3 regions of the Carnobacterium mobile DSM 4848 genome follow, and region 2 is predicted to be linked to each of the others. Evidence: predicted binding sites of a transcription regulator. Region 2 holds the regulator's gene; each other region holds the start of a gene.
What was found. Region 2 encodes LexA, which represses DNA repair genes until DNA is damaged. Its sites were predicted from a motif close to CNAACANNTGTTNG; they were not measured.

Region 1 (2,278 bases), 420 kb from region 2:
TTGTTGTCTTGACCACGGTAATAGTACATTTGATTCTGTAATTCCTGTTCACGTAAAAGATATTCATCTTGTTTTTTTTGTATAGCATAAAACAAATTTTTTTCTTTATTCTCCAGCTGTTCTTTCATTTGTGCTTGATACAGCAAAAAACGTTCTTTTTCTTTTTCCAACTGTTCAAATTCTTTTTCTGCTAATTTTTGATATGCCCTTCTTTTCGCAGCGACTTCTTTTTCTAATGCAGCTGATTTTTTTTGAACAGCTTCTTTTATTGTTTCTTCTTCTTTAGCTGCTTCATCTATTAAATTCCTTTTGCTTTCTGCAAAAGTTTTTTTCAATGCTTGTTGTTTTAAGACATAAGTAAGTTCTAGTACAGCTATATATTCTTTTAAATTTCGGTTTTTTTTCTCTTTCTCTTGTTTAAGCGCCACTTTATATTCTTTAATTGCTTTTTTTAATTCTGTCAATTGATATTGAATATCACAGTAGATGCCTTCAGTTTGCTGGTAAGCCTCATTTAAGATCTCCTCAGCTTGCAATTTAGTTAAATAAAGGGCTGTTTCTTGAGAAGTACCAGGAGCTGACTTGCTCTGCTCTTTTAACTTTAACTTCTCTCTCATCTACTTCACTCCTTCAGTATATCTAGAAATAGTATCATGATTATATTGCTAAGTCTTTGCATAAAACTACCGGCTTCAAGAAAAAATTATTCGGTTAAACTGCAGTTAAAAGCTTTTTGCAGTTATTCCTGTATTTATACTCATTTATGATAGCATAATTTCTAGTCAATAGGGAGAATTCCAGACTATTCTACTTACAAAAAAGCAATTAAAATAAAGCAAACGAATGTTCCTTATGAGTAGAAGCTGTGCTTTTAAAATGATATACTAGATAGAAAGAGTTTTTAAGGAGGTCCTTTTTTGAATAAGCCCTTAGCGTTTCGTATGCGGCCGACTCGCATAGATCAAATCGTCGGACAATCTCATTTGGTTGGCCCTGGGAAGATCATTCAGCGAATGGTAGATGCCAAGATGCTTTCCTCTATGATTTTATACGGTCCGCCAGGAATTGGAAAAACCAGTATCGCCAGTGCAATTGCTGGTTCTACCCAATATGCTTTTCGTATTTTGAATGCAGCTACCGATACTAAAAAAGACTTACAAATTGTAGCAGAAGAAGCAAAAATGAGTGGTTCAGTTATTCTGTTACTAGATGAAGTGCATCGTCTTGATAAACCCAAACAAGATTTTTTATTGCCGCATTTAGAAAGCGGACGTATTATTATGATTGGTGCAACCACTGAAAATCCTTATATTACGATTAATCCTGCAATTCGTAGCAGGACGCAAATTTTTGAATTAAAACCTCTTTCTATTGAAGACATTCAATCTGCTCTGCTCCGGGCCTTGAAAGATAAAGAACGCGGCTTAGGCAACGAATCAGTAGCCTTACAAGAAAAGGCTTTATTGCATCTTTCTCGTGCAACTAACGGAGACTTAAGAAGCGCACTAAACGGATTGGAATTGGCTGTTAAATCTACAGAACCTGATGAAAATGGAGTTATTCATATTACATTAGATATTGTTGAAGAATGCATTCAGCGTAAAGCCTTAACGCATGATAAAGATGGTGATGCTCACTATGATGTTATTTCAGCTTTACAAAAATCTATTCGCGGCAGTGATGTAAATGCTGCACTTCATTATTTAGGGCGGTTAATCGAAGCAGGAGATCTTCCAATCATTTCAAGAAGATTAATGGTCATTGCTTACGAAGACATCGGATTGGCAAATCCCGCTGCTGCCCAGCGAACGGTAACAGCGGTCCAAGCGGCTGAAAAATTGGGTTTTCCAGAAGCTAGAATCCCTTTGGCTAATACTGTAGTAGATCTGTGTCTTTCGCCAAAATCCAATTCATCTTATGTAGCGATTGATGCTGCCTTAGAAGATATTCGGGCAGGCAAAAGCGGAGATGTGCCTGATCATTTAAGAGACTCTCATTATAGTGGTGCCAAAAATCTAGGAAGAGGACTACATTATAAATACCCTCACGATTTTCCAGGTGCATGGGTAAATCAACAGTACCTTCCTGATAAATTAACAAAAGCAGTGTATTACCATCCGAATCATACAGGCAAATATGAAGATGCATTAGCTCAGCAATACGATAAAATAAACCAAATAAAAAAGCAAAAAAAATAACGTTTTCTTTCTTATGCTACTGCGATAACGGTGCTTAAACCCAACCTAATTTATTGACAGCTTTATAGGCGTGTGCTACT
Region 2 (2,278 bases):
AGAAACTTGGTAGCCTGCTAGATGCAGTAAGCTGTATAACATCATTGATCCATGCCCGGCTGAAAGAACAAATCGATCACGATCGACCCATTTTGAATTTTTAGGGTTCACTTTTAAGTGTTGAGTCCAAAGGGTATAAGCCATTGGCGCTGCTCCCATTGGCAATCCAGGGTGGCCCGAATTGGCTTTTTGTACTCCATCTATACTTAGTGTTCTAATCGTATTTACCGCTAGTTGGTCCGTATTGTCAAACAATTAAATCATCCTTTCAATTGTGTTACCTCTAGTTTACTGTTTTATCGCTATCGAAGCAACGACTGAATACAATAATTTGAAAATATTTTTGATTGTATCCAGCAGTCTAAATTGCTTTTAGCGATTATGAAAGCCTTTTTCTTTTTGAATCTTTTTCAACTTATCAGGGGTTACATCATTACCAGTCTCATCAACGACTTTTAAACCTTCGATATGGTTGCGCATGCCTCCACGAAAAGCTGCTAAATAGGCTTCACGTAATTTTTTTTGTTCTGTTTGTTCAGAAAGACTCAAACCTTCATTTTTAGATTTTCTTGCTAATTCATTAATTCTTTCTAGTTGATCTTTAGGCAACATTTTACTCACTCCATTTTTTTATTCTTTCACTACTATACCAAAAAAAATAAGGAAATACATTAAATTAGTTTGCAAAATAGCGAACATTTGTTTGATTGTCATATAATTTTATGGTATTCTGTCAATGAGTATACAATCTAAGAAATGAGGTGCGATTATTTATGCGTAAGACTCCTGAATCTAGACAGATGGAAGTATTACATTATATTCATGAACAAGTGCAGTTAAAGGGTTACCCGCCGACTGTGCGTGAAATTGGAACAGCCGTTTCTTTGTCTTCTACATCAACTGTCCATGGTCATTTAGCAAGATTAGAAAAAAATGGGTACATTCAACGTGACCCAAGCAAACCGCGTGCGATTGAGTTAACAGCTACTGGTTTGTCAAAACTAGGTATTCAATTGGAACACATTCCTTTACTGGGTACTGTCACAGCTGGCGAACCTATCTTAGCAGTAGAAGAAGCAACAGATTATTTCCCGCTTCCTCCTAACTTAAAACAAGAAAGCGAAGCTCTCTTTATGCTGACTATTCGCGGTGAAAGTATGATCAATGCTGGGATATTCGACGGCGATGAAGTGATTGTCCGTAAACAATCAAGTGCAAATAACGGTGACATTATTATTGCTTTAACTAATGAAGATGAAGCCACTTGCAAAAGATTTTATCGAGAAAGTAATTACTATCGGTTACAACCAGAAAACGATACAATGGATGCTATTATTTTAGATGAAGTAACCGTCCTTGGAAAAGTTGTCGGCCTTTATCGAAGCCATATTTTTTAAACACAAACAATTTAGAGCAACTAACGTAGCTAAAGTTGCTACAGGCATGATAAAGTGGATATCGAGTCTGCCGTTTGGAACATATTTAATAAAAATTATTAAGAAATGGAAAAGAGGTCGGCCCTTTGGGTCAACCTCTTTTTGTTTATTGGTTCTTTATCGAATTGTGTTGGTCATGCTTAATAATGAAATTTCCTCCGGAATTTACGCGTCTGCTTGCATGAGCCATGGGAACGACTGGAGCCTTACATGTCACCAGCCTTTCAAGCCTCAAACGAAGCCTAACCGCTTCGTAATTCGCATTGAATCCTTTACATGGCTGCAAGGAGCCGCTATTCCTCCGTAAATTTCAAGTTGTGGAATAGACTCATTCTTCTTACCAACACTAAAAATAATAGAACCTGTTTATTTATTTGTTAAAGAAAAAAATCAATATTCCATTAAAGCTAAAATATCGTAGTCTTTAATTTTATCGCGGCCTTTTAATTCACTTAATTCAACAAGGAAAGCTGTCCCTACAACTTCTCCACCTAATTGTTCGATTAATTTGATGGTTGCTGCAATGGTGCCGCCTGTGGCTAAAAGATCATCACAAACTAAAACTTTTTGGCCAGGTTTAATGGCATCTTTATGAATTTGTAGAATATCATTGCCGTATTCTAGACCATAGTTAACTTCAACCGTTTCACGCGGAAGTTTCCCTTTTTTTCTTGCAGGAGCAAAACCGATACCTAATTCATAAGCTACAGGACAACCAACGATAAAACCGCGAGCTTCCGGTCCAACAATCATGTCTACCTCTTTATTTTTTGCATACTGAACAATTTCATTTGTTGCATAACGATAAGCTTCCCCATCTGCCATCAAGGGTGAAATGTCAC
Region 3 (2,278 bases), 140 kb from region 2:
AGATGCTTTAATTTATGAGACAAAGAATAAAAATACTTTTTCTATTCGCTCTGATAAAACACCGCATGGAATTGCTGTTTCTTTTGAGAATTTCCCTTATGTAGGGATTTGGTCTCCTGCTAAACAGGATGCTCCGTTAGTTTGTATTGAACCCTGGTTTGGAATTGCTGATGCAACTGATGCAAGCGGGAAATTAGAAGAAAAAATGGGAATACAGCTATTGGAACCGAATGGACAATTTAATTGTCACTACGACATCACAATCGAGTAAACCATCAAAAAAACGCCTGACAGTTTAATTCTGTCAGGCGTTTGGTTTGGCAAGGTTAAATTCATTACTTGGAATCTTTTTTATAACCGAAACCGAATGGAACCTTACTTTCTGTACCCGTGCGTATTCTTTTTATATTGTCTTTATGTCGGTAAATAATAAAAATAGTTAAGAGTGCAGCAATAGTTGTTAAAATCCAGTCATTTGTTAAAAGAGTAGAGGGTGTTATAATCAGCAAGGAAAGCATGCTGGAAAAACTGACCATACGTGAAAAAAATAAAATAACCAAAAACAACAACACACAATAAATAAAAAATGACGGGTTATAGGCTAATAGTACACCGGCACTCGTTGCTACGGCTTTGCCACCTTTAAATTGCGCAAAAACAGGGAAGGTGTGTCCTATGATTGCTCCGAGTCCTACCACCATTGGATTAAGATCAGAATGGAGCAAGTAAGGCAGACTAGCTGCAAGAGTTCCTTTTAAAACATCAGCAAACAAAACAAGAATTCCAGCTTTTATTCCTAAAACCCGAAAAGTATTCGTCGTTCCAGAGTTTCCACTGCCATAATTCCGGATGTCTTTTCCGTAGATTTTTTTGCCTATCCATACTCCAGATGGAATGGAACCGAGTAAATAGGCTGTAATGAACATAAGGATTATTTTAAGCACTTTATTCACTCCTAACTCAGCAATTTAATTGCCGATACGCCATATTTTACCATTTATTTTATTTTAAGGCTAGTAAAAATCGAGTAATGCGAATGAGCTGAAAGCAGAATAGAGCTAAACTTAAAGAAAAAAATGACCATAAAAATTCTTTATAGAGTTTAACTTGCTTTTTTATAATGAAACTTGTTTAATAAGAAAGCATGGCGTATACTTTTTGTATACGAACATACTTTCGGTTTTTAAATAAAAAGGGTGATTTTTTCTTTTCAATCCCTTATAGTTAGAGTATTATTGAATAGATGCTTAACGAAATAAACGGATGACTACAAAGTGAAAATGTTAATGAAAGACGTTGAAAGAGAAGAAATTTCTTTTGAACGCATGTTAATTTTTGCCGCTACGTATGACGTAATAAGGATTTAAGGAGTTTTTATACATGCAAAGAAAAACAGAATACAACGATGCTTCTATTCAAGTCCTAGAAGGGCTAGAGGCTGTACGTAAACGACCAGGAATGTATATTGGTTCTACAGATACAAGAGGATTGCATCATTTGGTTTATGAAATCGTAGATAATTCAGTAGATGAAGCTTTATCTGGCTATGGAAATGAAATCGTAGTGACGTTGCATAAAGACGATAGTGTCAGTGTAAAAGATAACGGACGCGGGATGCCGATAGGGATGCACGCTTCCGGCATTCCAACAGTTCAAGTTATCTTCACGGTATTGCATGCTGGTGGTAAATTCGGACAAGAAGGCGGCTATAAGACTTCTGGCGGGTTACACGGCGTTGGAGCCAGTGTTGTTAATGCACTTTCAGAATGGCTTACGGTTACGATTGTTAGAGATGGTATTGAGTACAAGCAAGAGTTTGTTAATGGTGGAAAACCTAAAGGAACGTTAACGAAGAAAAAAAATAGTCAGAAAAAAAATGGAACAACTGTCCATTTTAAACCAGATGCGACAATTTTTTCTACAATAAAATATTCCTATGATGTTCTTTCTGAACGCTTAAGAGAATCAGCTTTTCTATTAAAAAACCTTCGAATTGAATTGATTGATGAACGAAATGACCAATCAGATGTTTTTCATTATGAAGAAGGAATAAAAGAATTTGTAGCTTATTTAAATGAGGATAAAGATACCCTTACCCCTGTAGCTTATTTTTCAGGAGAGAATAATGAGATTGAAGTAGAATTTTCTTTCCAATACAATGATGGCTATTCCGAAAATATTTTGTCTTTTGTTAATAATGTCAGAACAAAAGACGGCGGAACTCATGAATCTAGTATGAAAACAGCTTTAACAAAGAGCTTTAATGACTATGCTCGTA

Region 1: a site for LexA is predicted at 837-850, ahead of BR87_RS03525 (replication-associated recombination protein A). Genes of this name have one in related genera too.
Region 3: a site for LexA is predicted at 1,166-1,179, ahead of parE (DNA topoisomerase IV subunit B). Genes of this name have one in related genera too.

Annotation. Positions count from the first base shown of each region.
Region 1 covers NZ_JQMR01000001.1:786,478-788,755, forward strand. The annotation lists gene BR87_RS03520 (AAA family ATPase) at 1-617, opposite strand, end outside; gene BR87_RS03525 (replication-associated recombination protein A) at 918-2,198, shown strand.
Region 2 covers NZ_JQMR01000001.1:370,378-372,655, reverse strand. The annotation lists gene tkt (transketolase) at 1-255, opposite strand, end outside; gene BR87_RS01720 (DUF896 family protein) at 373-612, opposite strand; gene lexA (transcriptional repressor LexA) at 774-1,397, shown strand; gene BR87_RS01705 (adenine phosphoribosyltransferase) at 1,827-2,278, opposite strand, start outside.
Region 3 covers NZ_JQMR01000001.1:508,820-511,097, reverse strand. The annotation lists gene BR87_RS02290 (aldose 1-epimerase family protein) at 1-271, shown strand, start outside; gene plsY (glycerol-3-phosphate 1-O-acyltransferase PlsY) at 336-926, opposite strand; gene parE (DNA topoisomerase IV subunit B) at 1,381-2,278, shown strand, end outside.